3 regions of the Cupriavidus necator N-1 genome follow, and region 3 is predicted to be linked to each of the others. Evidence: predicted binding sites of a transcription regulator. Region 3 holds the regulator's gene; each other region holds the start of a gene.
The links. The regulator FNR, encoded in region 3, switches genes on or off when oxygen is low (the NO sensors DNR and NnrR bind a similar motif). The targets are predictions, from matches to a motif close to TTGATNNNNATCAA.
Positions count from the first base shown of each region.

Region 1: the regulator FNR is predicted to act here: its motif matches at 3,724-3,737, upstream of hemN (oxygen-independent coproporphyrinogen III oxidase).
Region 2: the regulator FNR is predicted to act here: its motif matches at 3,958-3,971, upstream of CNE_RS39065 (DUF3149 domain-containing protein).

Region 1 covers NC_015726.1:3,698,526-3,705,624, forward strand. The annotation lists gene CNE_RS17400 (DUF1294 domain-containing protein) at 1-610, shown strand, start outside; tRNA gene CNE_RS17405 (tRNA-Arg) at 683-758, opposite strand; gene CNE_RS17410 (c-type cytochrome) at 1,219-2,112, shown strand; gene hemN (oxygen-independent coproporphyrinogen III oxidase) at 2,185-3,663, opposite strand; gene CNE_RS17420 (ABC transporter substrate-binding protein) at 3,838-4,980, shown strand; gene CNE_RS17425 (sensor histidine kinase) at 4,966-6,063, opposite strand; gene CNE_RS17430 (response regulator) at 6,060-6,797, opposite strand; gene CNE_RS17435 (hypothetical protein) at 7,082-7,099, shown strand, end outside.
Region 2 covers NC_015726.1:885,999-893,097, forward strand. The annotation lists gene CNE_RS04200 (YebC/PmpR family DNA-binding transcriptional regulator) at 1-479, opposite strand, end outside; gene CNE_RS04205 (helicase HerA-like C-terminal domain-containing protein) at 708-2,234, shown strand; partial or broken gene CNE_RS04210 (IS4 family transposase) at 2,285-3,600, opposite strand; gene CNE_RS39065 (DUF3149 domain-containing protein) at 3,706-3,870, opposite strand; gene upp (uracil phosphoribosyltransferase) at 3,999-4,649, opposite strand; gene CNE_RS04220 (MFS transporter) at 4,850-6,250, opposite strand; gene CNE_RS04225 (c-type cytochrome) at 6,880-7,099, opposite strand, start outside.
Region 3 covers NC_015726.1:2,290,199-2,297,297, forward strand. The annotation lists gene rluB (23S rRNA pseudouridine(2605) synthase RluB) at 1-1,590, opposite strand, end outside; gene scpB (SMC-Scp complex subunit ScpB) at 1,596-2,450, opposite strand; gene CNE_RS10800 (sulfite exporter TauE/SafE family protein) at 3,020-3,778, opposite strand; gene fnr (fumarate/nitrate reduction transcriptional regulator Fnr) at 3,857-4,582, shown strand; gene CNE_RS10810 (hypothetical protein) at 4,644-4,889, opposite strand; gene CNE_RS10815 (membrane protein) at 4,886-5,095, opposite strand; gene ccoG (cytochrome c oxidase accessory protein CcoG) at 5,140-6,612, opposite strand; gene ccoP (cytochrome-c oxidase, cbb3-type subunit III) at 6,662-7,099, opposite strand, start outside.

The sequences.
Region 1 (7,099 bases), 1.4 Mb from region 3:
CACTTGCTGCCTCATACCAACACTCGGCAAAGATATGCGAAAAGCGGGTCGCATCAAATCGTGGCATGCCGAGAAGGGTTTCGGCTTCATCAACGTCCATGCGGACACGAAAGATGTCTTCTTCCACATCACGGCATTGCAAACGCGCGCCGTGACGCCCAAGCCCGGCGACCGAGTCAGCTTCGTACTCTCCAGGGGGAAGGATGGCCGGATACAGGCGCTTGACGTCGCCATCGCCGGCGCGCCCAGGCAGGCCGAAGAGGCAAGCTGGCTGCCAGCGCTGGCCGGCCTCGCGGCCGTGGTGGTCATCACCGCCTGCGCCCTCGGTGGCTACCTGCCCCGGCAGGTCGGCATCGCCAGCCTCCTCGCCAGCATCATCGCGTTCCTTGCCTACGCGGAGGACAAGGCGCGCGCCCGCCGCGACGCATGGCGCATCCCTGAAGCCCATCTGCACCTGCTCGCACTCTGCGGCGGCTGGCCAGGCGCGCTGGCCGCCCAACATCTGCTTCGGCACAAGAACCGCAAGGCGGCGTTCCAGGCAATTTTCTGGGGAACCGTCGGGCTGAACATCGGCGCGATGGTGCTATGGAAGACCGCCCTGGCTGCATGACGGTATCGGGCTTCGGCCCGGCACGCGTGTCCGCACGACCGGCGTCACCGCACTACACATCGGGAAGAAATTTGGCGCGCCCGGCTGGGATCGAACCAGCAACCCCTGCCTTCGGAGGGCAGTACTCTATCCATTGAGCTACGGGCGCACAGGACGGTTTTGCAACCGGTTTGTGGGTACAGCGGTTGCGGCGGGCGAGTGCCGCCGCAGGAAAGTCGCATAGGATACCGCTTTTGCCCCGTGCCGTCCATGCGGGCCCGCCATGGGCTTCAGGGAACGTCTCGCAACCGCCGCTTTTTGGCACTGGCGGGGGGCCTTTGGCGCTATAATCGCCAGCTATTTGCGTCAAATCGTGCCCGCCACACCGCCGATGCAATGAGTCGACCGGGGTCAAGGCCGCGCGGCTTGTTGTCGGCGACAATCAGGCCCGGTCCGGGAGACAGTCCGCAGCGCGCAAATAACGACAGACCCAAGTCAGGCAAGGGCCGCAGCCAGCACGGGCGGTCCGGATGGGGCCGGACAGCGGTCAGCAAATGACCAGACCGGGCCAGAATAAGCAAGCCGAGCGTAAGCGGCCAGAAGGTTTCCTGCAAAACTGAGAGTTCTGTATGAGCGACGTCCACAACGAACACGACGAACACGAGTCTCCCATCAAAACCCCGAAGCAGCTGATCGCAGTCGTGATCGCGGCTTTCCTGGTGCCGATCATCGTGATCATTCTGCTGGTCAACTTTGTCGGACACGGCTCGACGGAAAGCGCCGGAGCTGCCACCACGGCGGAAGCCGTCAACGACCGCATCAAGCCGGTTGCCTCGCTCGAAATCAAGGATCCCAACGCGCCGCGCGTCTTCAAGACGGGCGAGCAGGTCTACAAGGAAATCTGCGCCGCGTGCCACGCTACCGGCGCCGCGGGTGCACCCAAGTACGCCAACGCCGGCGACTGGGCCGCGCGCATCGGCCAGGGCTTTGACGGCCTGATGAAGTCGGTGATGAACGGCAAGGGCGCGATGGCCGCGCGCGCCGGCACCACGCCGGACGACTACGCCGACTACGAACTGGCCCGTGCCGTGGTTTACATGGCCGATGCCGGCGGCGCCAAGTTCCCGGAGCCGGCTGCCCCGGCTGCCGCCGCGCCGGCGACCGCCGCAGCCCCTGAAGCAGCCGCCGCTCCGGCCGCCGCTGCCGCGCCTGCACCGGCAGCGCCCGCTGCTGCGGCCCCGGCAGCTGCTGCCGCCGCACCCGCTGCTGCGCCGGCCGCTTCGGCCGACGTGGGCAAGAAGGTCTACGAGCAGGTCTGCGCCGCCTGCCACGCCGCCGGCGTAGCCGGTGCGCCCAAGTTCGGCGACAAGGCCGCCTGGGCGCCGCGCCTGAAGGAAGGCATGGACGCGGTCCACAACTTTGCGCTCAAGGGCAAGGGCGTGATGCCGCCCAAGGGTGGCTACGCTGGCCCGGACGCGGACGTGATCGCCGCCTCGGACTATATGGCCAGCGCCGCCAAGTAAGTCCTTCCGCTGCAAACGAAAAGCCCGCGCAATGTGCGCGGGCTTTTTTTGTCCGTACCGCCTGCGCGGCCGCTACACCACGCGCGAGTACCGCGGCACGAAGCGCACCGGCTGCGCGCCATCGTTGGCGGCAGCGGCCCGGGCACCAGCGTCCGCGGGCCGCGCGGCATCCTCGCGCAGGTAACGGTCGAACACCATCGCCACGCGCCGCACCAGCAGCCGGCCCAGCGGCGTCACGGTGATGCGTTCCGGCGCGCATTGCACCAGCCCGTCCGCGCCCAGTGCGGCGAGGTCGGCCAGCTCAGGCGCAAAGGCCGTGCTGAAGCGGATGCCGTGGCGCGCTTCCAGCGCCGGGATATCAAGTACCCCGTTGCACATCAGGTCGCCGATGATCTCGCGCCGCAGGTGGTCGTCGGCGTTCATCGCCACGCCGCGCGCCAGCGGCAGGCGGCCGTGGTCGAGCGCGCCGTAGTACTCGTCCAGCGTGCGCGCATTCTGCACGTAGCGCCCCGCGATCGCGCCGATCGCGGAAATGCCGAGCCCGACCTGGTCGTAGCCGGCGTGCGTGGAGTAGCCCTGGAAGTTGCGCTGCAGCCGCCCTTCGCGCTGGGCCACGGCGAGGTCGTCGTCGGGCAGCGCGAAATGGTCCATGCCAATATAGACGTAGCCCTCGGCGGTCAGCCGCTCGATGGTGGAGACCAGGATGTCGAGCTTCTCGCCGGCGGGCGGCAAGGCATTTTCGTCGATGCGGCGTTGCGGCTTGAACACATGCGGCAGGTGCGCGTAGCTATAGACTGAGAGCCGGTCGGGGCGCAGCGCCAGCACCTGCTCGATGGTGCGGCCAAAGCGCGCCGCGGTCTGGTGCGGCAGGCCGTAGATCAGGTCCAGGCTGACCGAGCGGAAACCCAGCGTGCGCGCGGCATCCACCACGGCGCGGGTCTCTTCGAAGGGCTGGATGCGATGGATGGCCTGCTGGACCTCGGGATCGAAATCCTGCACGCCCAGGCTGACGCGGTTGAAGCCCAGTTCGGCCAGCAGCGCCATGCGGGCGTGGTCGACGCGGCGCGGATCGATCTCGATCGAATGCTCGCCCTCGGCCGCCAGCTCGAAATGCTCATGCAGCAGCGCCATCACGCGGCGCATCTCGTCAGGGTCGAGGAAGGTCGGCGTGCCCCCGCCCCAGTGCGACTGCAGCACCTGGCGGCGCGGCCCGAGCCGGCCTGCCACCAGCGCCATCTCGCGGCCCAGGTAGTTGACGTAGCGGGCGCTGCGGCCATGGTCGCGCGTGATGATCTTGTTGCAGCCGCAGTAGTAGCAGATGTTCTCGCAGAACGGGATATGCAGGTACAGCGACAGCGGCGCCGGCGCATCGGCCCGGCAGGCGGCCAGTGCGTCGTGGTACAGCGACAGGTCGGGGCCGCTGCGGAAGCGGTCGGCCGTCGGGTACGAGGTATAGCGCGGGCCGTTGCCGTCGATGCGGCCGGCCAGCGCGCGGAAGTCGGATAGCGCGCGGCGGTCGGGCGCAGGGGAGGTCATGGCAGACGGGGTCATGGGGGCGCGGGGGTATGGGTGTGTGACGGCCCATCGTAGGGCCGCACCGCCGCTGGCGCGTTGACCGCCGTCAAGCGCGGGCCTTGGACCTGCGGGCGGCGGGCGTCACATTGGTGTCATGTGTGGCGGATACGCTGCGCGCCACCGCCGGCCTGCGCGTCACCTGCCCCTGCAATGCCAACTCCCGACCAGACTCCGATGTTTCCGCCGTACCCACCGCTGCGCAGCCACCTGGCAGCACCGGCCCGGCAACGGCGCCGCCTGCTTGCCGCCGCCGGCGCGGCACTGGCCCTGCCCGCCTGGCCAGCGCTGTCGCAGACGCAGGCGCAGGCGCGCCGCACGGTCGTGGTCGGCCACCTGCTCGACCGCGGCGGCGCACAAGCCGACCTTGCGCGCGACTACCTGGCCGGGGCCAAGGTCATGTTTGACGCCGTCAACGCCAGCAACGGCCCGGTGCGCATCGCGCACGTCGTCCGCGATGCCGATCCCGACCCGCACCGCGCGCTGGCGCAGGCGGTGTCGCTGGCCGATACCGACCGCGCCGAGCTGCTGTTCGGCCCCGGCGACCGGCTGTTGCCGGCGCTGGCCGCATCGGCCGAGCTGGGCCGGCGCGGCGTCCAGATCGTGGCGCCGCTATCGGGCCTTGGGCTGACGGCCGACAACGTCTGGTTCACCCGCGCCGACTACCAGGCCGAACTGGACGCGGCGGTACGTCAGCTGCGCAGCTATGGCCTGACCAGCATCGCGCTGGCCCTGGCGCCGGACTTCGCTGCCCCCTCGCTGGCCCGGCTTGAGGCGCAGACCGGCGCGCGCGCGGTGCCGCTCGACGCCAATCCCGATGCCGCCGCCCGGCGCATCGCCGCCACCCGCCCGGGCGCGGTGATCGTGGCGGGCGATACCCTTGCCTACGCGGGGCTCGGCCGCGCGCTGGCGGTGCAGGGCTGGTACGGTTTCCTGGTCGGGCTGTCGTCGGTCAGCGCCACCGCCGCGCGCGAGATCCTGGGCGCTGGCTACAGCGGGGGCATGGTGCTGACCCAGGTCGCGCCCGGGCCGCAACAGGCCACGCTGCGGGTGGTGAAGGAACACGTGGCGCGCATGAAGCAATACCTGGATGAGCCGCCGTCGCCGGCCACGCTGGCCGGCTATATCGGCGCGGCGTGGCTGGCGCGCGCGCTGGCTGGCCTGCGCGGCAGCGGCGCGGCCGAGATGCGGCGGGCGCTGCAGGGGCGCGTGGACGTGGGCGATTTTTCGCTCGACTTCACGCACGGGCAGCGCGGCTCGCAGTACGTCACGCTGGCGGCGTCAGCCGCGCGGTAAGGACAGGCGCGCGCGCAGGCCGCCTTCAGGGCGGTTGCTCAGGGTCAGCTCGCCGCCATGGCGCGCGGCAATGTCGGCCGCGATCGACAACCCCATGCCGACCCCGCCGGTGGCGCGGCTGCGCGAGGATTCGACGCGGTAGAACGGCTCGAGCACGCGCGGCAGCTCGTCGGGCGGGATGCCGGGGCCGTTGTCGCAGATGTCGATCAGCACCCGCTGCGGGCTGTCGGTCAGCACGATGCTGGCCGCGCCGGCGTAGCGCCGCGCATTTTCCACCAGGTTCACCACCGCGCGCCGCAGCTCGGACGGGCACGCCAGCAGCGGCTGCGCCTGGCCGCCGAGCCCGACCTTGTGGCCGGTCTCGGCGGCATCGTCGACCACCGCCTGCAGCAGCGCCAGCACATCCACGCGCTGGCGCGGGCCGCCGGCTTCGTCGCGGTCGCGCAGGTAGTACAGCGTGGCATCGATCAGGCCGTTCATCTCGGCCAGGTCCTGGCGCAGCCGGTAGCGCACGTCACGGACATCCGCGCTGTCCATGCGCTCGATGCGCAGGCTCATGCGCGTAAGCGGCGTGCGCAGGTCGTGCGACACCGCCGCCAGGAAACGCGATTGCTGTGCCAGCTGCGTGCGGATGCGCTGCTGCATATGGTTCAGCGCCTGCGCCGCGGCACGCGCTTCGGCCGGGCCGGCGCGCTCGTCCAGCGGCGCGGCGTGCACGTCCTGCGCCAGCCGGCCGGCACCGCTGGCCAACTCCTGCACCGGGCGCGCCAGCAGGCGCGCGCCGGCCCACGAAGCGGCCACAATCGCCGCCACCTGGAACAGCAGGCCCAGGTGCGGCGGCCAGGGCCAGCGCGGCGGCGGCGGCCGGGGCGGCATGCGTTCGCCGGACACCCCGGCGGGCGCGCCTTCCGGCCGCGGCCCGCCGGGGCGGTCACGCAGCACGCGCTCGCTGCCCGGCCGCGGGAACAGGCTTTCGATCACGGTCATGCCGAGCAGGTGCATGGCCAGCATGATGGCAGCCATCACCACGAACAGCCGCACGAACATCGAATCATGGCGCGCCAGCCGGCCCATCGCGTTCATCCTTCCTGCGTGGCGGTAAAGACATAGCCCACGCCGCGCACGCTGCGGATCAGCGTGGGGTCGCGCGGATCGTCGCGCAGCTTCTGGCGCAGCCGTGACACCAGCAGGTCGATGCTGCGGTCGAACACATCGAGGCCGCGGCCGCGCGCCTGGTTGATCAGCAGTTCGCGGTCGAGCACGCGGTTGGGCTGTTCGACAAAGGCCAGCAGCAGGCGGAATTCGGCATTGGACAGCGGCACCACCACCTCGTCGCGGTCGACCAGCTGGCGCAGCGTGGTGTTCAGGCGCCAGTCGCCGAAGCGCACCTCATGCCCGGAGGGCGCCGCGCCCTGGCGCGCGTCGGCGCCGTGGCCACGGATACGGCGCAGCACGGTGTGGATGCGCGCCACCAGTTCGCGCATCTCGAAGGGCTTGGTCACGTAGTCGTCTGCGCCAACTTCCAGCCCGACCACGCGGTCGGCCAACTCAGCGCGCGCGGTCAGCATGATGACCGCGACTTCGGTGCGCGCGCGCAGTTCGCGACACAGCGCCAGGCCGTTTTCGCCGGGCAGCGACAGGTCAAGGATCACCAGGTGGTAGCGCGTGGCGGCCATCGCCTGCCGCATCTCGGCACCGCCCTCGACGCCATCGGCCTGCATGCCGAAGGTGGACAGGTAGTCGGCCAGCATGGCGCGGATCTGGGGATCGTCGTCGACGATCAGCAGGCGGATGGGAAGCGTGGGGGTGAATTCCATAAGCGAAGGGATCGGCATATACCGGCAGCAAGGGCCGGTGCCGGGGGCATGCGGTGCCCAACTTTACCAGCCCGCGATGCCCCCACTATGCCGGCTTTGTATCAGCCCTGATACGCAGTCTTGCCGGCCAGCCATGCTTTGTACGGGATTGCAGTACGGGCCTGACCAACTGCTCAAGCATTGGCATGCGGCCTTCCCTAGCATGGACCGGCATTGACCCGAGCCAACCGCGGGCATCGCGCGGCACGTTGCCACGACGGTGTCTGCCATCACAGGAGAACGCCATGCCATTTCCGCCGACC
Region 2 (7,099 bases), 1.4 Mb from region 3:
GCGCCGGCTTCGAGCGCGGCTTCCATCAGCTTGTCTTCCGGCGTGCCGGGGGCATACAGGAACTGGCCGCAGTGGGTGAACATGAACGCCACCGAACCTTCGGTGCCCATGTTGCCGCCGTGCTTGGAGAACGCATGGCGCACTTCGGCCACGGTGCGGGTGCGGTTGTCGGTCAGGCAGTCGACGATGATGGCCGCGCCGGCCAGGCCATAGCCCTCGTAGCGGATTTCTTCGTAGTTGGCGCCTTCCATGCCGCCCACGCCGCGCTGGATGGCGCGCTGGATGTTGTCCTTGGGCATGTTCGCGTCCATGGCCTTGTCAATCGACAGGCGCAGGCGCGGGTTGGAGTCGACATCGCCGCCGCCGAGCTTGGCGGCAACGGTGATTTCCTTGATCAGGCGGGTCCAGATCTTGCCGCGCTTGGCGTCAGCGGCGGCCTTCTTGTGTTTGATATTGGCCCATTTCGAGTGACCGGCCATGATTCTCTCCGAAGCGGAATGCGGTGATCTGCGGTGATGTTGTGCGGGGTCGCCATGCACGCCGTGACCGGGGTGGCAAAGCCCTCGGACAGCGCGCGCCAGGTGACGGATATGCCTGGCGGCTGGCTATAATCAGCCCAGGATTTTATCACGCGGGCCTGCCCGCGCCGCCCGGATCCACCAGATCCCATCAGACGCTATCAGACGCTTACGGAACCCAGGAACATCATGGCCGACCCCATCCTCATCGCCAAGAACGCCGAACATGAACTGGTGCTGCTGCCGCAGATGGGCAACCGGCACGGGTTGATCACCGGCGCCACCGGCACCGGCAAGACCGTCACGCTGCAGACGCTGGCTCAGGGCTTCTCGCGCCTGGGCGTGCCGGTCTTCATGGCGGACGTCAAAGGTGATCTGACCGGCATCTCGCAGGCCGGCCAGCCGTCCGACAAGCTCAAGCAGCGCCTGGCCGACCTGAACCTGCCGGAGCCGGCATGGGGCGCGTGCCCGACCACGCTGTGGGACGTGTTCGGCGAGAAGGGCCATCCGGTGCGCGCCACGGTCTCGCATATGGGCCCGCTGCTGCTGTCGCGCATGCTGGAGCTGAACGACACCCAGCAGGGCGTGCTGAACCTGGTGTTCCGCATTGCCGACGCCAACGGCCTGTTGCTGCTCGACGCCAAGGACCTGCGCGCCATGCTGCAGTACGTCGGCGACAACGCCGGCCAGTTCACCACCGAGTACGGCAATATCTCGGCCGCCTCGATCGGCGCCATCCAGCGCGGGCTGATCGCGCTGGAATCGCAGGGCGGGGATGTCTTCTTCGGCGAGCCGATGCTGAACCTGGAAGACTTCATCCAGACCGAGAAGGGCCAGGGCGTGGTCAATATCCTGGCCGCCGACAAGCTGATGAACGCGCCGCGCCTGTACGCCACTTTCCTGCTGTGGATGCTGTCCGAGCTGTTCGAGAAGCTGCCCGAGGCCGGCGACCTGGACAAGCCCAAGCTGGTGTTCTTCTTCGACGAGGCCCACCTGCTGTTCAACGATGCGCCCAAGGCGCTGCTCGACAAGATCGAGCAGGTGGTGCGGCTGGTGCGCTCCAAGGGCGTGGGCGTGTACTTCGTCACGCAGAACCCGATCGACATCCCCGACACCGTGCTGGGCCAGCTGGGCAACCGCGTGCAGCATGCGCTGCGCGCCTTTACCCCGCGCGACCAGAAGGCGGTCAAGGTGGCTGCCACCACCATGCGCGCCAATCCCAGGCTGGACCTGGAAACCGCGATCAGCGAACTGGGCGTGGGCGAAGCGCTGGTGTCGTTCCTGGACGCCAAGGGCACGCCCTGCGTGACCGAGCGTGCCTGGGTGCTGGCACCGGGCAGCCGCATCGGCCCGGCGACGGAGGAAGAGCGCAAGCAGCTGATCGCCAGTTCGCTGGTGGCGGGCACCTACGAGAAGACCGTGGACCGCGAATCCGCCTATGAAAAGCTGCGCGGCAGCGTGGCGACGGCCGGCAATGGCAACGGCAAGGGCGCTGGCGGCGCGCCGGCGGGGCAGCCCGCTGGTGAGCAGGACAGCGGCTGGCTCGGTACGGCCGGCGAGATCTTCGGCACGCTGACCAAGGGCACCGGCAAGACCGGCCGCGGCGATTCGATCCTGGAGTCGATGGCCAAGTCGGCCGCGCGCACGGTGGGGTCGCAGGTCGGCCGCGAACTGATCCGCGGTGTGCTGGGCAGCCTGCTGGGTAAGAAGAAGTAAAGACGGACTGACGGAATGACGGAAAGGGCCGCGCGATGCGTTAATGCCGTTCAGTTAAGGTCCTTTCTGAGGAACCGAACGGTGTAGCGCTTAGGCAGGGCTTTGACCACACGGGGGCACTTACGCCCCCGTCGTTTTTGGACGATCGCCAACTGAAGTTTGGCCCGCATGCGCTGCAGATGGGCCGGCAGCTTGCCTGGGGCCATGCCGGCTGCCCAGGTCAGTTCGCCCTGTATCAGGCGCAAGGCCAGCACAAAGCTCAGGTCGGTAGGCTCGACGCGAGCCTCGAGCGCAGCCTTGGCCATCTCCAGACGTACCAGGTTGTACGCAATCAGTGCCCCCCAGATTTCCTGATGCACGCCCTCAGGCTGGCGGCTGCGCAAGGTCAGTTCGGCCCCGAGCATCGTCTGCTTCAGTTCCCGATAGCTGGTTTCGATTTCCCAACGGCGCCGGTAGCACGCAAGGATATCGGCGGCCTTGAAGCGCCGACGGTCCGTCAACGAGGTCAACAGAACGCGCTCTGACTCCTCGTCCCGGATCGCGCGAGCTGTCCAGGTCTCTGGCAAGGCTGGATTCTTGCGGCGAGCCTGAGGGGAGACCTTCATCTGAACGATGCCATCATCCGCACTGCCTGAGAGCAGCTCCCACTGCAGATTCTTTTTCGCTGGGATCAGGAAGTGGCGCTCGCTGCCGCCCATGCGCAATCCCCACAGGATCTCTGCGGCCAGAAAGCCTTTATCAAAGATCGTCAGCGAATCATCCGGGATCCGCTCAATAAGCGGCTTGGCATAGAGCATCTCATTGCAGCCGTAACGGCCAAAGGCGATATCAGCAACAAGATGGGTAGGAACAGCCGTGAGCGAGACACCGCGGACTTGTGGATAGCTGGCGACCTTGCCACTGGCATAGCTCTGGGCGCCAAAGTACAGGCGATTCTCAGGGCTATCGGCAGTGCGGAAGGTGGTGCCATCATGGCGTAAAGCGCCAAGCCCTTCCATTTGTAGTGCGCAGCATCCTGAGCCACCCACGCCCGTGCGGTCTGCTCGAACAGCCACAACAAAGGCTTGTCTCCAAGCCGCTCGCGGGCTTGGGCGATGCCGCTCTTGCTGACACAGGCGCTGGCATCGTTGGGCAGTGCCAGGTCCAGCGTCTCCAGCACATCGGGAATCGATTGGTGCCGATAGAGCGCCAGCGCGATGACCAGCCAGACCACCTGCTCTGCTGGCAGTCGGCGCCGGCGAACGGACGCTGTTCCCGTGGCGGCCAGCGCCTGCTCGATCCATGCCATCGGCAGATGCTCGCTGAGCCGGGCAAAACTGGCCGGCTCACTAAGCTCAAGGGCGGTGTGGACTTGTTCCGATAGCATCGGAACGGCAAGTTAACAGCTCGACACCTTGTTTACAACCCCTGCAAAGAAAAATGCCGTTCAGACTTAACTGAACGGCATTACCGCGCGATGCGGCCCTTTCCCTTAGTGGCGCTGCGCCTGTTGCTGCGCCTTGGCCGCTGCCGCGTCCTCGCGCATCTTGCGCGCGAACATCCGCGCAAAGAACCACCCCATGCCGATGATGAAGACGATCACGCCCAGGCTCATCAGGCCGGTGCTGGTACTGAACAGGATCTTGAAGGCTTCCATGCTTGGCTCCCTTTGCGTTGGCGATGGCGGCCGGCGAGGTCTCGCCGGCGCTTGCCGCCAGTGTAGGGAGCCCTGTGGCGCGGACTATTGAGGCCGGTCAAGCGCAAGCCAGCCCGCCGCCGCACCACTCAGTTCTTGGTGCCGAACAGGCGGTCGCCCGCATCGCCCAGGCCCGGCACGATATAGGCATCGCCGTCCAGGTGGCTGTCCAGCGAGGCGACGAACAGCTTCACCCCCGGATGCGCCTTCTGGAACACTTCCACGCCCTCCGGGGCCGCCACCAGCGCAACGAAGGTGATGGCCTCGTCCTTGACCCCGCGGCGCTTGAGCACCTCCACCGCGTGCGCGGCGGAGTAGCCCGTGGCCACCATCGGGTCGCACAGGATGAAGCTGCGGTCTTCCAGGTCAGGCAGACGCACCAGGTATTCCACCGGGCGGTGCTGCTCGTCGCGGTACACGCCGATGTGGCCGATGCGCGCCGACGGGATCAGCTCGACCAGGCCGTCGCTCATGCCCACGCCCGCGCGCAGCACCGGCACGATGGTCAGCTTCTTGCCGGCGATCACCGGCGCCTCCAGCTCTACCAGCGGCGTTTCGATGCGGCGTGTGGTCAAGGGCAGGTTGCGGGTGATCTCGTAGCCCATCAGCAGCGTGATCTCGCGCAGCAGTTCGCGGAAGGTGCGCGTCGACGTTTCCTTGTCGCGCATGTGCGAAAGCTTGTGCTGGATCAGCGGGTGGTCGAGGATGAACAGGTTGGGAAAGCGCGGATCTTGTTTCATGGCTGGCGGCGAGGGCTCGGCGGGGTAGGGACAAGCAGGTGAAGCGGGCGGCGAGATCGGATGGACCAGCGCGCCGCGCCGTTGCAGCCGGATTGTAATGGAAGCGGGCCGCCCTGCCCGTGGCTTCGCTTTCGAGACCCGCCCACGCCAGCCGCCGGCGGGCTCCCTGAACTGCCGGGAGCGGCCGGCGGTGCCTTGCGCTAGTCAAGCGCGCGATTCTTCGACTCGATATCCACCATGTAGATGGCGATTGCCGCCACGGCAAGAAATGACGAAAGCAGCGCCAGGGCAAGGGTGAACTGGCTGGCCATGATCGGTGCAATGATCGAAGGCGCAAACAGGCCGCCAAAGCGCGCCATCGCGCCTGCAGTGCCCATCCCGCTGGCGCGCAGGTCGGTCGGGTACACCTCGGGCGTGAAGGCGTAGAGCGCGCCCCAGGTACCGAGGAGCGAGAAGCTCATCAGCAGGGTCGAGCCGACGATAAGCGCGGTGGACTGGCCCAGGCTATAGAGCATGCAACCTGCCGCGCTGAGCAGCAGGAAGCCGATCAGCGTCGGCTTGCGGCCCCAGCGCTCGACGCCGTGCGCGGCCAGCGCGAACCCGGGAAGCTGCACCAGCGCGAGCACAATCAGGAAGACCTGGCCACGCATGAAGCCAAAGCCCTGGCCCGCCAGCTTGACCGGCAGATAGACGAAGACGCCGTAGTAGGCGATCGAGATCAGCGCCCAGGCGGCAAGCAGGCAGATGGTGCGGCGCCGGCATCCGCGCGCGAACAGCGCAAAGACCGACTTGCGCTCCATCGGCTGCGGCTCCAGGTTGCCGATTTCCACGGACACGCGATTGGCGGTGGCGACACGCTGCAGCACCGCGCGTGCCTCGGCCGAGCGTCCCGATTTATTCAGGTAGAGCGGAGACTCGGGAACAAAGAACCGGAAGACCACGCCGACCAGGGCGGGGATGCCCGTGACGAGGAAGATCAGCCGCCAGGCATCATCGCCTCGCGACACGGCGATCAGCGCAAGAATGGCGAGCAGGATCGTGCCGACGGCCCAGAACGACTCCAGCAGCACCAGCCAGCGACCGCGCCGGTCCGAGGGCAGGAACTCGGCCATCATGGTGTAGTCCACGGGCAGCGTGCCGCCCACGCCGATGCCGGTCAGGAAGCGCAGCAGCAGCAGCCACTGGAAGTCCGGTGCGAAAGCGGAAGCGACACCGCAGATGGCGTCGATGACCACCGCCATCATCAGCACGGGCCGGCGGCCGATCCTGTCAGCCAGTCGGCCGAACACGAATGCGCCGATCAGCATGCCGACAAAGAACATCGTCCCGGTCTGCAGAGCGGTCGGTACGGGAATGCCGAAGGTCGCCGCAATCGACGGCGCGGTGAAGCCGATCGACAGCACCTGCATCGCGTCAGCCAGCCAGACCAGGCCGAAGATGACAAAGAGCCGATACTGGAACCGGCCGACGCCGGCCGCGCGGATGCCTTGCTCGATCGTGATGGTTTGAGGCGATGCTCCCCGCGCGCTGGGCTGTGGGGCCGAGCCTAGCGTGACTTCCGGGATGGTCGTGGTTGCCATGGATGAAATTGATGACGACATGTTGTCTACCTGTCTTTATAGGCTGGTTCTTGAACTCGGACGCACACGTTTATCGAAGCAGGGCCAGACGGTACTGACTAATGCGTGATGATCACACCGGGGCAACCGCACCGAATTGCAACGAAACGTGGTGAGTACTCCAATTGGCGAGGCTGGAACTAACCCGGTAGCACGCTCGCAACACCTGCTTGGTTCTGATACGACATAGTCACTCCTTGTTGTCTACCCTTGGTTGGTCCAGGCCCGGCCTCCCGGTCGGCGCTGCGGGGAACTATGCAAGCCCCGGGCCAGCGCTTCCGGTGATGTAAAGGGCCAATCTTTTAGTTTTGTTGTCTCGTCTGCCGCTTGCGGCGCGCCGTCCTTGTGCGGGGAGGCACCGCTGCGGGCCTAGCGGCACTCATGTAGTGCGCACTACATGATCGTTCAGCGTAAGCTACATGAAACTGGCGGGCAAGGCCGAATTGCGTTTTCCCTCCTTGGGGTTTTCCCGCGCGTGGCGCGCATGGCGCCGGCGCGGGAATGCACGTCTCCCTGCCCGGTGGCGAAGCGCCTTGCCAGGCACGGCGTAGGTGCGGTCAGCGTGGATGCGGAAGGCGCGGCGAGCCGGCCCCGCGGCGTCTGCGTTGGTCCTAGTGGGCAGGCATCGCGCGCAGGCGCGCGACGGTGTTCTCCAGGTCCTGCCATGCGGGTTTGTCGGGCGCAAAGCGCGCGCGCAGGTACTGCGCCAGCTGCGTGATCTGCTGGTCGTCGAGGGTGTCGGCATAGGCCGGCATCGCACCCAGTTCGCTGTTGGGCGGTGCCGGCATGCCTTGCAGCAGCACCTGGATCACGTTGTCCGGCAGCTTGCTG
Region 3 (7,099 bases):
GGTCTTCATCGGATCCGGCTGGCTGCTGCGGCCGCCGCCACCGCCCCGGGCACCGCCCTGGTCGAAGCGCGGCAGGCCGTCCATGCCCGTGGGCATCGGCATGCCGGCAATCGCGGCTTCGGTGCGCTGCTTGCGCCCGCCCACCTTGGTAGCGCCCTTGGGGGCCTGCTCGCCCTTGCCGGGCACCTTCAGGCCGACACCGGCCATCAGCGCCTTGACGTCATTGGGCTCGACTTCCTGCCAGCGGCCGCGCTTGAGGCCGCGCGGCAGCAGGAACTGGCCGTAGCGGGTGCGGATCAGGCGCGACACGGTCAGCCCGACCGCCTCGAACATGCGGCGCACTTCACGGTTGCGGCCCTCGGTCAGGGCCACGTGGTACCACTGGTTGACACCTTCGCCACCGCCGTCGGCAATGCGCAGGAAGTTGGCTTCGCCGTCATCGAGCTTGATGCCGTGCAGCAGGCGCTGACGGTCGGCCTCGGCCAGCTCGCCCAGCGTGCGCACCGCGTACTCGCGCTCCACGCCGTAGCGTGGGTGCATGAAGCGGTTGGCAATGTCACCCGAGGTGGTGAAGATCAGCAGGCCTTCGGTATTGAAGTCCAGGCGGCCCACCGCGACCCACTTGCCGCTCTTGATGCGCGGCAGGCTGTCGAACACGGTCGGACGGCCTTCCGGATCGGACTGGCTGACGATCTCGCCGGCGGGCTTGTGGTACAGCAGCACGCGCGGCGGCTTGGTCGACACCTTGCGGTGGATCAGCTTGCCGTTCACGCGGACCTGGTCCGCCGGCAGGATGCGCTGGCCGATATGGGCCGGCAGGCCGTTGACCGAAACGCGGCCCTGCAGGATCAGTTCTTCCATCTCGCGGCGCGAGCCCAGCCCGCCCTCGGCCAGCACCTTGTGCAGCTTGGGCGCGTCGTCGTCAGCCGACAGCTCGCGCACCGGCTTGGCCTTGGTGCGCGGGATGACGGTGTCTTCGGTGTCGTACTGCTCGGAGATCACGAAGCGGAACAGGTCTTCGCTGCTCGCCGCGGTCTTGTCCCCGCCGCCCTGGCCCTTGCGGGGCGCCTGCGGCTTGCCGCCATCCTTGCGGCGGCCCTGCTGCCGCGCGCCGGCGCCCTGCGCCTCGCCCGGCGCCGCCGCCTTGCCTGAGCGCTGGACCGGCTTGCGCTTGCGGCCGGGCTGCTCGGGCTTGTCGGTGCCTTCGGCCCTGGCCGCGCGGTCCACCTTGTCTGCTTTGCTGGTGCCCTGGCCGCCCTGGCTGCTCTGGCCGCCCTCGCCCTGCCCCGTCTTGCGCTTGCCGCGGCCGCGCTGGCCACCGCGCGCGCCGCCCGCCGCCTGGGCGGCGCCCGCTTCACCGGCATCGGCCTGGCCGCCGGCGCTGGCGCCTTCGGCGCCCTCGCCGCGGTCCTGCGTTGCCTGGCGGCGCGATGCGACCAGGTTCCTCAGCCCGCGGCGCAGCCCCTTGCGGCGGGGCGCGGCTTCGCTGCCCGATCCGGGTTCTGCGGCGCCGGTGTCGGCGGGTGCGCCCGCATTGCGGGTGTCTTGCTCAACGGAATCAGACAAGATATTCACTATCGGATGTTGCATGTTGTTCAGTTCGGCACGCGCTCGTCGTGCTCGCTCGGGTGCGGCGGGGTGCCGTTGTCCGGCAAATCGCCCCGCGCCCCGTCCGGATTGGGTGCGGCTGGTTCGATGGAAGCGGCCTCGGCGGCATCGTCGGCTGCAGCTTGCAGCGGTTGCACGTCAAAGCCATTGGCGCCTTGGTCGACCGGGTCGGTCGTCTCGGCTTCGTTCGCGACGGATGCTTGGGCCACATCCGCTGCCTGCGCGGCGGGGTCGGCAAATGCTTCCTCGTCGGCACTGGCTGCCTTGTTTGCAGCCAGGTCTTCAAAATTGATGGCCTGTTGTTCCAGCAGGGTTGCCTGCGCCTGCGCCTGGGCGTCTTCCAGCGGCGGCAGCTCATCCAGCGTACGCAGCCCAAGATCGTCCAGGAATGCCTTGGTGGTCGCATACAGCGCCGGCCTGCCCGGCACGTCGCGGTGTCCGATCACCTCGATCCAGCTGCGGTCCTCAAGCTTCTTGACCACTTCCGTGCTGACCGTTACGCCGCGGATTTCCTCGATATCGCCGCGGGTCACCGGCTGCCGGTAGGCAATGATCGCCAGTGTTTCCATCACGGCGCGCGAATATTTTGGCGGCTTTTCGGGATTCAGCCGATCGAGGTATTCACGCATTTCCGGCCGGCTCTGGAAGCGCCAGCCGCTGGCCAGGGCCACCAGTTCCACGCCGCGCGGCCGCCAGTCCTGGCGCAGTTCCTCAAGCAGCACGCGGATGGTGTCTGCGCCGACGTCGTCGTCAAACAGCCGCCGCAGGTCATTGACGCGCAACGGTTCCTGCGCGCAGATCAGCGCCGTCTCGAGGACGATCTTCGCCTCTTGGGTATTCATGTTGATGGTGTGCAGCCTGTCTTTGCACCTGCTCCCGGACGGATCCGGGGCATCGGAGATTTTGGATACAGCGGTACGAAAGCCACCGCCATCTCATTGCGCAGCTAGCCGGATACCTGCTGCATCCAAGCCGTGCACTTCCCTATCTTTGCATCGAGTTGCCGGGTCGTTCCGGCAGGAGATCGTTCGCGTGCCGTTATGGATCGGCCAGCAAACCTCTTGCGTAGCGCGCCCGCACATATCGGACGTCGCTGTCAGCGAACTGAAGGCCTCGGACGCAAGAAAAACGGGTATCGGGAGCAAGGCCGGCATCGCCAACACCGCAGTGCCAGCCGGACTTTTGAACCAGATCTTTTGAACCGGATGGACTGCGGGGACGGGACGGGCATCGAAAACCTTCCGCTTCCCCTGCCCTGAACGCGCCTTCTGGTAGGAAGGCCGCCTGGCGCTGCTCGCCCGCTGCTTACCGCGGCTCATTCTATGCCGCGCGATACCGCAATGTTGGCGATTGTATGGCATTCCCGCCCCCGCCTGCAACCATCATCCGTTGCCCGGGCGGCGCCGGCGCCTCAGAACACCAGGCAGAATCCATGCTCGGCCAGCGAATGTGGCAGCAGCACCGCTCGCGCAATGCCAAGGGCGCCGAACGCCATCACCGCCAGGCCGGCCCCCAGGCGCACGCCGGGACGTCGCGACAGCGTACGCAAGTAGCCCGCGAGGCCGGACAGCACCAGCAGATTAGGCAATGTGCCGAGCCCGAACACGCCCATCACGAGTGCGCCGGACGCCGCGTTGCCCGCCAGCAGCGCCAGCGTAAGCGCCCCATAGACCATGCCGCACGGCACCAGCCCCCACGCCAGGCCCACGCCATAACGCCGCGCCAGTCCGCTTCGCGCCCGCACAAACGCCGGCATGGCGCCTGCCAGGCCACCCAGCCGCCGCGCCACCGTTGCGCCGGCGCGCGCCGCCAGCCGCTCCAGCCAGTCGACGGTAAAAGTGTTGCCGCGCAGCAACCGCCAGCCCGACCACAGCAGCATGACGCTGCCCGCGCCGAACAGCCAGCGCTGCACCGGCAGGTAATCCTGCTTCCATGCCGAGGCACCGAGTGCGCCTAGCGCGGCACCAAGAAGCATATAGGTCGAGATCCGGCCCAAGTGCATAGTCAGCAACTCGGCCAGCCAGGCGGCGCGGCTGGGCACCAGACTGATCGTCACCGTCGCGCCGCGGCGTTGTTCCACGGCCAGCGCCACGCCGCCGCACATGGCAGCGCAGTGGACTCCGCCCAGCAAAGCGAGCAGAAAAACGCTGATCAGCACGCCAAATGTCAATTCTTACTCCCTACCGCATCACATCGCACGGTAAAATGTCCTAATCGCGCCCTCGCTGCCATTTCTAGCAGGTTCCAATTGCTCACCTCCATTCCCATTACCGAGATGTCGCCCCGCTGCTCCACCTGTGCAATGGGGCAGCTGTGCCTTCCGGTCGGCATGTCGCAGCAAGACCTCGCCAAGATGGACACGCTGGTACAGGAACGCATCCGCGTGCACAAGGGTGAAACCTTGTATCGCATGGGCGATCCGCTCACCGCGGTCTATGCCGTGCGCTTTGGCACGCTCAAGACCCACGTCACCACTGAAGACGGCCGCTCGCAGATTACCGGCTTCCACCTGCCCGGCGAAATCGTCGGTCTCGACGGGCTGGGCGAGATGCAGCATGCCTCCGATGCCGCCGCGCTGGAAGATACCGAAGTCTGCGTGGTCCGCATGAGCGAACTGCAGTCCCTCTCGGTCGACCTGCCATCGCTGCAGCAGCAGTTCCTGCGCCTGATGGGCAAGGAAATCACGCACGACCAGCTGATGCTGGTCACGCTGGGCTCGATGCGCGCCGAGGAACGCCTTGCCGCCTTCCTGATCAACCTCTCTGAGCGCCTGTCGGCGCGCGGCTATTCGGCGTCCGAGTTCGTGATGCGCATGAGCCGCGAAGAAATCGGCAGCTACCTGGGCCTGAAGCTCGAAACCGTCAGCCGCCTGTTCTCTCGCTTTGCCGAAGCCGGCCTGATCCAGATTCGCCAGCGCCACGTCAAGCTGGTGGACATCGACGGCATCAAGCAACTCTACAGCCGCTCCTGCTAAGCGGCCAAGCGCTGCCAGTGCCGCATCCGGCCATGGCAGCGCAGACCTCACGCCAGTCCGCTCATTCCAGTTCGTCGGTATCGCTGAGCCGCGTCGGCATGGTGTAGAGCGTCAGTCCGCTGGACAACGCGCAGAACACCCAGGCCATCAGGAAGCCGATGGTGTAGACCGATTCGCGGGACGCTTCGATCGGCTGGCCGAAGAAGTTCAGGTCACCGGGATCCACCACCGAAAACACCGTCGCGGTCGCAAAGCCAGCCATCAGGAACGCCGGCCAGAGTACCCACATCAGCCAGCGCAACCTCATGGCTGCCTCGCTGCGGCAGCCTTGGGCGGCGCGGCATCGGCCTTCTCCACCACCAGGCCATGGCGCGTTGCACCCTGCACCGGCATGTCCGGATGCGTGGACGCCAGCCAGATCGTCACGCCGCACGCCACCATCGCCACCAGCGGGCCGCTCATCAATAGCCACGGCCACGGCTCCTTCCACCACGGATTGCCTTGCTGACTCATCTTGCCCCCTTCATCTTGACGACTAAGTCCGCGTCTGCCCAGCTTCACAAATCGCGCGGCACGATGAAACTGGTGGATTGCCGGATTTCGGCCTGCCCCCGCTCCGTGCCTTCGCTCGTCACTGTCACGTTGATCTTGTGCGTGCCCCGCGCCGCGGCCTCGATCGGCACGCGGATCCGGATCGGCAGCAACCGGTTGGACGTCGGCGCCAACGATTCGGCCTGCTTGTCGTACTCCACCCTCAGGTTCTTCAGCTCGTCGCTGTCGGCGCGCACGCTGATCTTCATCGGCGCTTCGGTGGTGTTGATCAGCTGCAGGCGATAGACGTTCTCGATCCAGCGGCCTTCCACTTCACGGCCGAGCGCACCACGGTCGCGGATGATGTCGACCTTCAGCGGCGTGCGCAGCGCGATCGACGCCATGAAGCCGCCCAGCAGCACCACCCAGACCACGGAATAGATGATGACGCGCGGACGCAGCAGGCGCTTGCGCGATGCCGCTGCGGACAAGGCCTTGCGCATCGCGTTTTCCGAGGTATACCGGATCAGGCCGCGCGGATAGTCCATCTTGTCCATGACCTGGTTGCAGGCGTCGATGCAGGCGCCGCAGCCGATGCACTCGTACTGCAGGCCGTCGCGGATATCGATGCCTGTCGGGCACACCTGTACGCAGATGCTGCAGTTGACGCAGTCGCCAAGCCCCGCCTTGTAGTGATCGGTCTTGCGCGACCGGCTGCCGCGCGGCTCGCCGCGGCCGACGTCGTAGGTCACGACATAGGTATCGCGATCCACCATCACGCTCTGGAAGCGCGCATACGGGCACATGTACTTGCACACCTGCTCGCGCATGAAGCCCGCATTGCCCCAGGTGGCGAACGCGTAAAACAGCATCCAGAACGACTGCCACGGCCCCAGCGACAGGCTGAGCACCTCGCCGCCCAGACCGCGGATCGGCGCGAAATAGCCGATGAAGGTAAAGCCGGTCCAGAGCGCAATCAGCACCCACAGGAAGTGCTTGGTCGCCTTGAGACGGAACTTGCGCAGGCTCCACGGATCGCCATCGAGCCGGATGCGGGCGATGCGGTCGCCTTCGACCCGCCGCTCGATCCACATGAAGATCTCGGTATAGACCGTCTGCGGACAGGCATAGCCGCAGAACAGCCGCCCCGCGATCGCCGTGAACAGGAACAGCGCCAGCGCCGAGATCACCAGCAGCACCGCCAGGTAGATCACATCCTGTGGCCACAGCACCAGCCCGAAGATGTAGAACTTGCGCGCGCCAAGGTCGAACAGCACGGCCTGGCGGCCGTTCCATTGGAGCCAGGGCGTGCCGTAGTAGATCAGCTGGGTCAGGATCACCAGCCAGACCCGCCAGTTGGAGAAGGCGCCCGTCACCGAGCGCGGGTAGATCTTGCGGCGGACCTCGTAGAGCGTTTCGTCAGAGGTCTCGCCCGGCGCAGCGGCCGACCGTTGCAGGTCGGCCGCCCGGGCCATTTCTTCGGTCCCGGGTGCATTCATGGGCATGCTCTCCCGCGAGCCACCAGCGCCCGCTCACTTGAGTCGTCGGTCATTGCCCGTCTCCACTCCCGATGTTGGACAAACCCCAGATATAGGCCGTCAGCATCCGGATGCGCTCAGGCGTCAGGATCTCCTCATGCGCGGGCATTTTGTTGTTGTGGCCCTTCAGGATGGCGTCGACGATGCTGCCTTCCGAGCTGCCATACAGCCAGACGTTGTCCGACAGGTTGGGCGCACCGAGCGCCTGGTTGCCCTTGCCGCCGGCGCCGTGGCATGCCACGCAGGTCGTCTTGAAGGTGCCCTCGCCACGCGACGCACGGATCGGGTCCGACGACAGCCCCGACAGCGAGCGCACGTATTGCGCCACGTCGCCCGCCTGCTTGGCGTCGATGGTCGCGGCAAACGGCGGCATCACGCCATTGCGGCCCTTGGTGATGGTCTGCTGGATGGTGTCGGGTTCGCCGCCATAGAGCCAGTCGTTGTCCGT